DNA from 3 places in the Clostridium sp. AWRP genome. Region 3 is predicted to be linked to each of the others. Evidence: riboswitches for the same ligand, from Rfam matches in the RefSeq annotation. Region 3 holds a riboswitch; each other region holds the start of a gene.
What was found. A riboswitch is a leader RNA that binds a small molecule or an ion and turns the genes downstream of it on or off. The one in region 3 is predicted to bind thiamine pyrophosphate.

Region 1: it holds a riboswitch for thiamine pyrophosphate, as region 3 does, so the genes downstream of both, DMR38_RS15450 (sulfide-dependent adenosine diphosphate thiazole synthase) here and DMR38_RS04160 (TatD family hydrolase) in region 3, are expected to answer to the same signal.
Region 2: it holds a riboswitch for thiamine pyrophosphate, as region 3 does, so the genes downstream of both, tenA (thiaminase II) here and DMR38_RS04160 (TatD family hydrolase) in region 3, are expected to answer to the same signal.

Annotation. Positions count from the first base shown of each region.
Region 1 covers NZ_CP029758.2:3,360,119-3,364,180, forward strand. The annotation lists gene DMR38_RS15445 (methyl-accepting chemotaxis protein) at 1-996, opposite strand, end outside; TPP riboswitch at 1,416-1,525, shown strand; gene DMR38_RS15450 (sulfide-dependent adenosine diphosphate thiazole synthase) at 1,590-2,372, shown strand; gene DMR38_RS15455 (GNAT family N-acetyltransferase) at 2,485-3,240, opposite strand; gene DMR38_RS15460 (methyl-accepting chemotaxis protein) at 3,473-4,062, shown strand, end outside.
Region 2 covers NZ_CP029758.2:2,890,765-2,894,826, reverse strand. The annotation lists gene DMR38_RS13165 (LysR family transcriptional regulator) at 1-688, opposite strand, end outside; gene DMR38_RS13160 (TspO/MBR family protein) at 844-1,344, shown strand; TPP riboswitch at 1,576-1,683, shown strand; gene tenA (thiaminase II) at 1,774-2,433, shown strand; gene DMR38_RS13150 (ABC transporter ATP-binding protein) at 2,438-3,190, shown strand; gene DMR38_RS13145 (ABC transporter permease) at 3,187-3,930, shown strand; gene DMR38_RS13140 (ABC transporter substrate-binding protein) at 3,927-4,062, shown strand, end outside.
Region 3 covers NZ_CP029758.2:927,370-931,431, forward strand. The annotation lists gene DMR38_RS04150 (hypothetical protein) at 1-525, opposite strand, end outside; gene DMR38_RS04155 (LTA synthase family protein) at 705-2,555, shown strand; TPP riboswitch at 2,614-2,716, shown strand; gene DMR38_RS04160 (TatD family hydrolase) at 2,779-3,513, shown strand; gene DMR38_RS04165 (ABC transporter permease) at 3,531-4,062, shown strand, end outside.

The sequences.
Region 1 (4,062 bases), 2.1 Mb from region 3:
TTGTGAAAGCTCACTTATACTAGAATTAACCTCCTGGATAGATGCTGTAATTTCTTCAGTAGATGCACTTGTTTCTTGTACTCCAGATGTAATATTGTCCACAGCATTTTGCATATTTTCAGTTTTAGAATAAAGTTCCTCAACAGTAGCAGATAATTCTTCGCTGGCTGCACTCATATCCTGAGAATTTTCCATTATATTGTGAATAAGATTTTTTATATTGTCTCTAGCATTTGTAAGGGCAACTACAGTTTCTCCAAATTCGTCTTTTCTGGCCATTGAAGATTTATATGATAAATCATATCTCTCTAGTTTATGTGCAAAATTAAGTATGTCATGAAGTACCTTGTTTATGTCATTTGATGTAAGCAATCCTATCAATATTGCAAGAGCAAATCCAAAAATTATCAATATAGCCATTATTACACTTGACATATTGTATAATTTTACATCGTCTTGATTATCGTTTTTTGCATAATTGAGATTTAAATTTATTAAATCATTTAAACTTTTAGACATATTTTCTCTCATAGGTGTCGCTTTATTTAGCAGTTCACTTTCTGCAGATTCATAATCCTTTTTTGATGAAAAATCATCAATATTTTTAACTTCAGCATTATAACTTTTCAATTGATTTTTAAATGTTTCCCATGCATTCTTTTGTGAAGCATCCATTTGAAATGTATCAAAAGTTTTAATATATTCGGCATTATTGCTTTTTTTGGCATTTATATCTTTTTCAGCATCTTGCCTTTTTATATCACTCTTTTGATAAACCATTTTTAAGGTATCTGACCTTATATCAGATAAATTCCTGTTCATATCAGATAACTTATAAACAATCTGCATATTTTGATTGTACATGTTTTGGGAATTACTTGAAACTTTCTTTAAAGATATTGTTCCCACTATTCCTACAATTAAAATCAATGCAGCTACAATTAAATAAGAAATAAGTAATCTTACTTTTACTTTTACATTTTTCAATAAGTTCATTAGAGCCCCTCCTCATATTAAACAAAATGAATATTTTGTATAGAAAATAATACTTTCATACTTATTTGCTATTTCTTTATTTTGATATTATTCCATAAACTGAAAATTATAACATATATTATTACATTTTATTTAAAATAATAGTAATATTTTGATATTTTTTTTATAATCAGCGGATTTTACTTAATAATATGTTATAATATGTTATAATTTATTAGTCAAAATATTCATAATGTATAGTTATTTAAAAAAGTATTTAATTAGCTGATAATAGATTAAACATCGTCCATTTATTTTTAGAAGTAAAAAATTTTAAAAAATTATATTAACAAAATTATATATAAGTGGTATTATAAAAGCTGTTAGTAATAATTAGATGTCATTAATGATACTAAAAGTAACAAAAACAAAATAGTAACTATATTTTAATGGGGAGCTCATGTTTTGGGCTGAGAAAGGACTAGTAAGTACCTGACTCTTATAACTTGATCGGAGTAATGTCCGCGTAGGGAAGGTTTAAAATATTTAGCACACCTGTTTCTACGGGTGTGCTTTTTAATTTATCAATTTACATAGTAAAGGAGCAAAGAAAAATGTATTTAGAAGACACAAAAATTTCAAAGGCTATTATTGATACTTACAAAAATAAACTAGAAGATGTTTTACATTCAGATGTAATTATTGTTGGAGGAGGTCCTTCAGGTTTAGTAGCTGCAAGCTATCTTGCTAAAGCTGGAATTAAAACAACCCTTTTAGAGCGCAGCTTGAGTATTGGCGGCGGCATGTGGGGCGGCGGTATGATGATGAATCAGATCGTTATTCAAGAAAGTGCTAAAAGCATCCTTGATGAATCTAACATTGGATACAAAAAATATGAAGAAAATTACTATACAGCTGATTCCATTGAATGTGTTTCTGGACTTACTTTCAATGCAGCACAATCTGGAGCCAGAATATTAAATTTGATTACAGTAGAAGATGTAATTGTTAAGGATAAATGTATTTCAGGTCTAGTTATTAATTGGGCCGCTGTTGAAAAAACAAGAATGCCTATTGATCCTATAATGATAGAATCAAAATATGTTCTTGATGCTACCGGACATGATGCATCAGTTGTAAATAAATTAGTAACCAGAATGGGAAATGTTTTAAACACTCCTAACGGAACTTTGGAAGGCGAAAAGCCAATGTGGGCAAATCGAGGAGAAGAACAGGTGGTTGAAAATACCCGTGAAGTTTACCCTGGTCTTTATGTATCTGGTATGGCTGCCAATGCAACTTTTGGTGGTCAAAGAATGGGACCAATTTTTGGAGGTATGTTAATTTCAGGACAAAAAGTTGCCCAGGAATTAATAAAGAAAATAAAAAGCCGTTAACATATGACATACATAGGTTAATTACTCTATCCTATATTTAAAATAAAAATGTATCCTGCAGAATAGACACGGAAAATGATATCGTATATAATCTTACAGGATACTCTTATATTTAATCAATAACCTTATGTATCATTTTTTGAAATGCCTTATCAGATAGGATTTCATTTGTAACAAACTTACCATTATAAAACAAGCTATATGTAGTAAACGGTGCTGGGGACATTCTTGCTTCCTTAGTTGATTCAAATCGTATTGATTTAAATGCAATTTTTTTCTCAGAAGCAACCTTTTCAATGATAGGCACATACTTTGCAGTAAACGGACATTGATTTGAATAATATAAAACAAAACCTTGCTCTTTAATTGAAGGTACTTTTATATGTTTCATAAAACTGGGCTTAAGTACATTTTCATGAAATGGCAAATAAAATAATTCATAGAAAGGCTTTGAAGTATCAGCCAATTCAAATTTCTTATATTTTAAATACTTAGAATCTGAAATATAAGGAATTTTCTTTTTAGCAGACAATATGACTAGCCCTAATTTCCCCTTTTCCCTACTATCAGAAATACAGGCATTCAAAAGTTCATTTGAATATCCCTTTCCTTTAAATCGCCCCGATACCCACAGACAGTCAATAAACATATAACCCTTTGCCTCAATAGGACACCATGCATTTTCTGCTGGCACATATTCTATAAAACACTTTCCCCTGACATTTCCTTTTAAAAATACCAGTCCTTCTTTAAAACGTTTCTTCAGCCATTCTTTTTTTGAAACAACCTGGCAATCTTTATTGCTTGAAATTGCACAGCAAATATGTTCTTCCTCTATATTTTCTTCCGTAACCTTTATTAATTCCATTTTACCACCTTCTTAGATTTTATTTTACTATATAATATATCAAACATAACATGACAACTGCATGTCATCTTTGATATATTTCTTCAAGTTCATATTTTCTTCATAATCAAAAGTATAACTTGATCTATAGCAACTGGAAATATATACTCTTTATTAAAAGTAGAAAATGCTTCTAAATTGTGATATATTGTTAATAAAATATTTCACAAAATTATGAGAGAAGGAATTATAAATGGAGAAAATTTTTCAATCATTGATTAATACTGCACCAGTCATAAGTGAAGCACTTGAAGGAAATACAGTTATCACAATTTGGGATAAAGAAAAATGTATATATGCTCTAGACAGTAAAAATAAAAAATCTACTGTAAAAGCCGGCGACAAATCCGACATGAATCTTATTGAAAATGTTGGTGCCAGTGATACCATTTTTAATAAAAAGGAAACATTTAGAGCTATATTTAATAAGAATGAACATGGTATAGATGCTAAAGTTACCATAATTCCTGCAATTAATAAAAACGGACAAGTTGTTGGCGTATTAATTTTATCAACAGACATAGAAAGCGCTATAAAAATTAAAAAATCCACATCAGAATTAAAGAGTTCTCTTCAAGAAACAAGCTCAAGTATATCAGAAATTACTAACGATGCTGTTAAATTGTCTGAAAAGTTAAATTATATTATAGAAAATACTGAAGTAACAAAAAAATTAATAACTGAAAGCAATGAGGCTATTAATTTAATTGAAAGCATCTCAAAACAATCTAATCTTCTTGGACTTAATGCTGCAATAGAGTCTTCAAGAGCTGGAGAATATGG
Region 2 (4,062 bases), 2.0 Mb from region 3:
AAATAGTTTCAGGTCTTCCTCTAAATATAATATCTGGAGCAATATCATGTTGTTCAAAAAAAGCCATACATAAGTTAGATATACATGTATAGGGTTCCATTAACATAAGAGAAGAATTTTTTAATTGTTCTGGAAAAATAAAATGTAATTTTGCTAAAGGAGTATCTTTGTGAACAGCTAAAACAAGTTCATCTTCAGCAGCAGGAATAAAAAGAATTTTACTATTATCTGGATTTTCTCCATACCAATAAGTTAGTGCTATATCAAAACTATTATTTTGCAATCTATGAAATAGTCGTGGTTCTTCTAGTTCTACTAGATTGATTAGAAAAGAAGGATTCTCTAGTTCAAAGCGACTCATTGGAATATATAAATTAAAATTACCGATAATAGGCAAAGACAGTACTGTTATTCTATCTTTATAACCAGGCTGTAGTTTTTTGGACATATATGTTAAACGATAAATCTCGTCTAATGTATGCCTAGCTTGGGGTAATAATCGTTTCCCTTCAATAGTTAATTTTACACGTCTATGTTTACGATTAAAGAGTTGAACACCTAATTCACGTTCTAATGCTTGTATTTGTTTACTAACAGAAGATTGAGCAATATTTAGCTCTAAGGCAGTTTCCATATAACTGCCAGTATCTACTACAGTTATAAAATATTTTAATTGTTCTTCTGTCATTTTACCTCACCTATTCTGTTTTTTAATTAATTATATAATAACTTGAAATTGATTACAAGCATCATTTTTGCATAGGATTCTTTCGATTAATAGATATTATATTTTCAGAATAAAAGTCTTTCCTTTAAAATATAATAGCAGTAGGAGGTGAATTTATGTTTTGTAACGTATTTAAGGTAAATGGAGAAAAGCATATTGGAAAACTTATTATAAGTATTGTAATTGCAGAAGGAGTCGGAGCTATTAGTGCTTTTCTAGGAATGTCTAACCGAGAAATGTACAGTCAGCTTGTTAAACCTGTGTTTTCACCGCCTGGCTGGATATTTCCTATAGTGTGGATTATTTTATTTTTTCTTATGGGTACAGCTGCATATAGAATATGGATTAAAGGAAAGCAGGGAGAAGATGTTAAGAGGGTGCTGGCGCTGTATGTTGTCCAACTGGTATTAAATTTTATGTGGACAATTATATTTTTTAGATTTCAGTTATATGGTTTAGCTTTTCTAGAACTGATGATTTTGTTAGTATTTATTTTAATGACGACTTTTGAGTTTAGTAAAATTGATAAAACAGCAGCTTATTTAATGATACCATACATACTTTGGGTGTCATTTGCAGGCATATTAAATTATGCAATATGGATGCTAAATAAATGACATATATAATTAGGTATTGTTGTGAGAATATTTGAGATTTTGCATATTCACTCTTGAATGTTAAAATTAACTATTTTACGTTCAGAAGTGAATTTTTGTTTTTAAAGATATGTATAAAAGAATTAAACTTTGATATAATATGTGTTTAAATTTGCCTTTTTAGCATGTTGACCAATTTTTGTTATTGTAGTAACATAGAAATTGGATAGATAATGTAAAAATTAAATAAAATTAGTATCCCAGGGGGGCTGGTGTTACCGGCTGAGAGTAAGAATATAATTCTTAGACCCTATACCTGATCTGGTTAATGCCAGCGTAGGAAGAGGTTTTTATGTAATTGATAAATAAAGGTACAAGCTTCCTAAGAGGTTTGTACCTTTTATTTTTAATTAATAATGTGTATGTCAGATGAAAAAGGAGTAATTTATTATGAAAACGTCTATGAAATTATACGAAAGTGTAAAAGATATATGGGATTCTTACTATGAACATCCATTTGTAAAGCAAATAGGAAAGGGAAACTTGGAAATAGATAGATTCAAGTTTTATATGATTCAAGATTACATATATCTTTTGGATTATGCAAAAGTGTATGCCTTAGGGGTGGTAAAATCCAGTGAAGAAAGTATAATGCAGGGATTCTCAAAGATGGTGGACAATATATTAAATGGAGAAATGAATATTCATAGGCATTATATGAAAAAAATAGGCATTAAAAAAGAAGAAATAGAAAATGCTAAAGCTTCTATTGAAAATATTTCATATACAAGCTATATGCTGTCTGTGGCTCAAATGGGAGATTTAATGGATTTAACTACTTCTCTTTTAGCTTGTATGTGGAGTTATTATTTAATTGGTAAAAAATTGAGTAAAATAGATGGGGCACTGGACAATGAGTTTTATGGACAGTGGATAAAAGGATATATATCTAGTGATTATGAAAAGGAGACTAGGTGGGTGATAGATTTGTTAGATTATTTGACAGAAAATATATCGAAAAAGAAATTTAGCAGGTTAAAGGAAATATTTATAAATACAAGCAAGTATGAATATATGTTCTGGGACATGGCTTATAACAAGGGGATGTGAAATCATGCTGAAATTTAAAAATGTAAGTTTCAAATACGAGGAAGATCCTGATTTTATTATAAAAAATCTCGATTTTGATGTAGGTAAAGGGGAATTTATAAGTATAGTAGGTCCCAGCGGATGTGGAAAAAGTACTGTATTTAGACTTATTTGTAAGCTGGAAAAGGCTTTTGGGGGAGATATAATTTTAAAAGATAAAAATATAAATGATTTAAAAGGTTACATAGGATACATGCCGCAAAATGATCTCCTTATACCCTGGCGAACTATACTTCAAAATGTATATCTTCCCCTTGAAGTTAAAGGTGAAAATTTAAAAAAGGCACAGGTTCAGGCAGAAAAAATGCTAACAGATTTTGGACTTGAAAAATATAAAAATAAATATCCAAAGGATTTATCAGGAGGTATGCGGCAAAGGGCGTCTTTTGCAAGAACTCTGCTTACGGGAGCAGAGGTGCTGCTTTTGGATGAACCGTTTAGTGCATTAGATGCTATAACAAGAGTTTCTATGCAGGAATGGCTCATTGATAAATGGCTAGCTTTAGATAAAACTATATTATTTATAACCCATGATGTAGAAGAAGCTCTTTTTTTATCAACTAAGATATTTGTTACATCAGAAACTCCAATAAGAAAATTTAAAGAAATAAAAGTGCCTCTCAACTATCCAAGGACTAGAAGTATGATAGATACACCTCCTATATTAAAGATAAAAGAGGAACTTATAAGTGAACTAAAAAAGGGGGTTAAGCTGTGAAAAGGTATAGATCATCCATAATAGTTGCTGTATTGTTTTTTGCAATATGGCAGGCTCTAGCAATGTATATAGATGCAATGTATATACTGCCTTCTCCTACTGCCATTTTAGAAAAAATATGGGAACTTAAAGATGTTTTATTTTTAGTACATCTTCCTGCTACTCTTTTGATTACTATTGAGGGACTTTTTATATCTATAGTGCTTGGGGTAGTGATTGCTGTGGCTATGAATATAAGTGAAAGAATACAAAGAGCTCTCTATCCAATTGTAATTGTAACCCAAACAGTTCCAATTACTGCACTTGCACCTATATTCATACTTTGGTTTGGATACGGTATATGGAGTAAGGTACTTGTAACGGTACTTATAACATTTTTCCCTATAACTATAAATGTATATGACGGACTTCGTTCTACAAGAAAAGATATGGAAGAACTTTTAATTACCTATGGTGCTAGCAAAAAAGATATATTTATGAAGTTAAAGTTTCCGGCTTCACTCCCTTACTTTTTTTCTGCACTTAAAATGGCAGTACCTTTAAGTGTAGTGGGGGCAGCTGTAAGTGAGTGGCTTGGAGCAGAAGCAGGCCTTGGATATTTTAGTAAGAGAATGATGACACAAATGGATGGGGCAGGAGTGTTTGCACCTATTGTCATATTATCACTAGCTGCTCTAATTTTAGTGGAAATATTAAATGTTTTAGAAAACAAAATAGTAAAATGGAGGAATGAAGTATGAAAAAAAATAAATATTTATCTTTTGTAATGGCATTCTTATTGATAGCTGTTATGTTAGTAGGATGTGGAAATAGTAGTGATTCATCGAAAGGTAAGGATGGCAAGTTAGAAAATGTGGATTTAGTACTTGATT
Region 3 (4,062 bases):
TAATTTGGAACCTTTCATTATAATAGGATATAGAATTAGTATTACTACAAATAGTATAATAAATACTCCCTTCATATCCGAAACATAGTATCCAAATATGAGTCTTAATATCAAGTCAAATAAATATAAAGCTGCTATTGAAACTACAGCTGATACAGCTGTGTCTATGAAAGAAATTTTGAAATTTCGCATCAGAGTTCCTTTTTTCTCATTTGACTTATCCTCACTAGGTTCAATTTTATTTGGAACTTTTTCATTAATATGTTCTTCAACAATATGTTCTTCAACATGTTCTACTTGTTTATTTTGTTCTTCTAATTCCTTCTTTTTCTGTTCTTCTTCAAATCTTGCTTTTTCTTCCTCAAGCTTTTTTTGTTCTTCTAATTTTTTATTTTTAAGTTCTTCAAGTTTTTTCTCTTCTTCTAAATTTTTATTTTTAAGTTCTTCCAAAAATTGTTTCTTGTCTTGTTCATTTACTGAGAGTTCTTCTATATTATCTTCTATGTTATCTTCTTTTTCTCCCATTAAAAATACAACCTCCTAATTCTTTTAACTTCTTCGTAATAAATATATTATGCTACACTATGGCATTTATGTAAATAGGTACGAAAAAATACTTTCATTTTGTTAACATATTGTTTTATAATTATACATATTAGTTTCATGAATTTTAGGATTACAAATGTCCATAGGGGGAAAGTAATATGGATAAAATTAAATCTTTTTTTACAAATTTTATAGATGTAATTTTTTTTGTAACTGTAGTAATGTTTAAAATATTAGTATATGGAAAACATATGAGTTCATTTAAAAGCTCGTTTATGCCAGCTTTAGCCTCAGTATTTGTATTGGTATCTATTGCCTTCATTTTTAAAACTAGAGGTCGTGCTAGATTTTTGTATATATGTAATTGTATTATAAGTATATTCATAGTTAGTGATTTGATCTATTATAAGTATTTTAAAGATATTATATCTGTATCTGTTCTGATAAGCGGATTTCAATTAAATGCGGTAAAATCTAGTGTTGCTAACCTACTGGACTTTAAAGATTTTTTATATCTTTTTGATATTGTATTTATAATTCCCTTTATAAATAGGTATTTGGTAGGTCATAATAGGAGGCTTTCTACAAAAGTTAGAGTATCAGTGTTTTTAGTATTTATTTTAGTAGGTATTTTTATTGATTTCAAAAGCTTTTACGCTTTATCAAAAGAACAACCAAGACTTCTTACAACTATGTATAATAAAGTGTATATAGCAAAAAAATTGGGTACAGTAAATTATCACTGCCTGGATATTTATAATTGTGTTTCTGCCAATATAAATAGGTTAACTCCTATGTCTAAGGACAAAGTTCAGGCTATAGAATATTTTATAGATAAAAGCAAGTCCAGTCATGAAAATTTAAACGGAATTGGACAAGGCAAAAACTTGATAATGATACAGGTAGAAGCACTACAAGGATTTGTTATAAATTCTTCTGTAAATGGAAAGGAGATAACTCCCAATTTAAATAGATGGATAGGACGTTCGGAGTATTTTGATAATTTTTACTATCAGGTGGCAGCTGGAGGAACTTCTGATGCAGAATTTATGACAAACAATTCACTTTATCCTGCATCAGCAGGTGCAGCATATTTGCTTTACTCTGGTAATGAATACAATGCAATGCCTAAAAATTTTAAGAATGAAGGTTATTATACTGCGGCTTTACACGGATTTAGGGAAAGTTTTTGGAATAGAAACATAATGTATAAAAAGCTTGGCTTTGATACTTTTTATGGTGAAAAAAGTTATAAACAAAATGAGTCTATAGGACTTGGCTTAAGCGATAGGTCTTTTCTTAACCAATCTGTAGACAAGCTAAAAAATATGAAAAGTCCATATTATGCTTTCCTAATAACTCTAACAAGTCATTTTCCTTATGATGATGTAAATAAATATGGGGATTTTGATGTAGGAGATTATAAAGGAAGTCTTATTGGGAATTATATGCAGGCAATACATTATACGGATGAACAGCTTGGAATGTTTTTAGATGAACTAGACAAAAATGGTACTTTAAAAAATTCAATAGTTGTACTATATGGAGATCATTATGCAATACCTAAAGATAAACAAGATCAGCTTTTTAACTTTTTAAGGATGAGTTCCAAATCTGATTTAGAGTGGGAGAAGCTTCAAAAGGTTCCTATGCTTATTCATTTTCCTGATGAATCTGTGAAAGGAGTAAACCATGTTTATGGAGGTCAGATGGACATATATCCTACGGTATGTAATTTATTTAAACTTAAGGAAGAAGAAATGCTTGGTAAAGATCTCTTTAATCCTGAAAGCGAAAGAGTTATATTTAGGAATGGTTCTTTTATAGATAAAGATTGTTATTATTCTTCACAAGATGATATTTATTATGATGTAAATACGGGAAATAAAATTTCTAAAAGTGATAAACTTGAAAAAGAAGAAGATTACATATTGAATCAGCTGAGTTATTCAGATTATATTTTGAGACATAATTTAATTAAAAAACTAAATTTGGACAAGAACAAATAATATATTTACATTTATTTGGATAAGTGCTAGTATAAAAATGTAATTAATCTAAAATTATTTATAGTGCCAGGGGTGCCATTTGTGCTGAGAAAAGTGAAAACTTTAACCCTTTGAACCTGATTCGGGTAACGCCGACGTAGGAAAGCTACTTTAATATTGGATTCAAAGCACTGTTTTTATAATAGTGCTTTTTATTTTTGTTAAAGTATAGGGAGAGAATAAAATGTTTGTAGATGCGCATAATCATATGGATTTTTATAAAGATAATTTAAATAATGCAATTAAGAGTATAAATCGCAGCAATATTAAAACCCTAGGATGTTCTATGGATTTGGAAAGTTATATATTTACAAAAAAATTAAGTAAAGATAATAAAAATATAACTCCATGTTTTGGAATACATCCATGGGAGGCACATAAAAACTACAAGGATTTAGATAAGTTCGATGATTATGTAAAGGAATGTAAAATTATTGGAGAAATAGGACTTGACTACTATTGGGTTTTGGAGAAAGAAAAATATCCTTATATGAATCTAGTATTTGAATACTTTTTAGGTAAAGCTAAGGAATATGACAAAATAACAAACATTCATACTAAAGGAGCAGAAAAGGAGGTATTGGATTATATAAAGAAATATGATTTAAGAACACCTATAATTCATTGGTATAGTGGAGATTTGAATATATTAAAAAAGTTTTTGGAGTATGGGTGCTATTTTACAATAAGTGTTGATATAGGATATTCTAAACTTACAGATGAGATAGTAAAAATTCTTCCTCTAGGTAAAATCTTAACAGAAACTGATGGACCTACTTCACTTGAATGGGTAAATAAAAAATATGGATATCCATCTGAAGTTATAAATATTGTAAGAAAAATTTCTTTAATAAAGAATCTCCAGTTTGAAGAAGTTAGAGAAAAAATTTATGACAATTTTAATAAATTAAAATTATAGACTGAAGGTGCTTATATATGGAAAAAACAAAAAACATTCAAAGTAAAATATATCCTATAGTTACAATAGCAATAGTTGTACTTATATGGCAGTTAACAATAAACTTTGCCCATGTTCCTCAGTATATTATTCCTTCTCCGCTGGATATTTTAAAAACTCTTGTATCAGATTTCCAAAATATAATGGAAAATACAGAAACTACATTGTACGAATCTTTTATAGGTTTTTTTATATCTATAATATTTTCCTTTATATTGGCTGTAATAATGGATAGTTTTGAGATTGTGAGAAAGTCAATATATCCTATTTTACTAATATCTCAAACTATTCCAACTATAGCAATTGCACCTTTGTTTATAATATGGTTTGGATTTGGAGTACTTCCGAAAATAATAGTAGTGGTAATGGTATGTTTTTTCCCGATAGTTGTAAGCCTTGTGGATGGCTTTGAGAAAGTGGACAGGGATTATATAAATTTATTTAGCACTATGAAAGCTTCAAAATTACAGACATTTTATCACTTAAAGCTTCCCTATGCTATGGTGAATT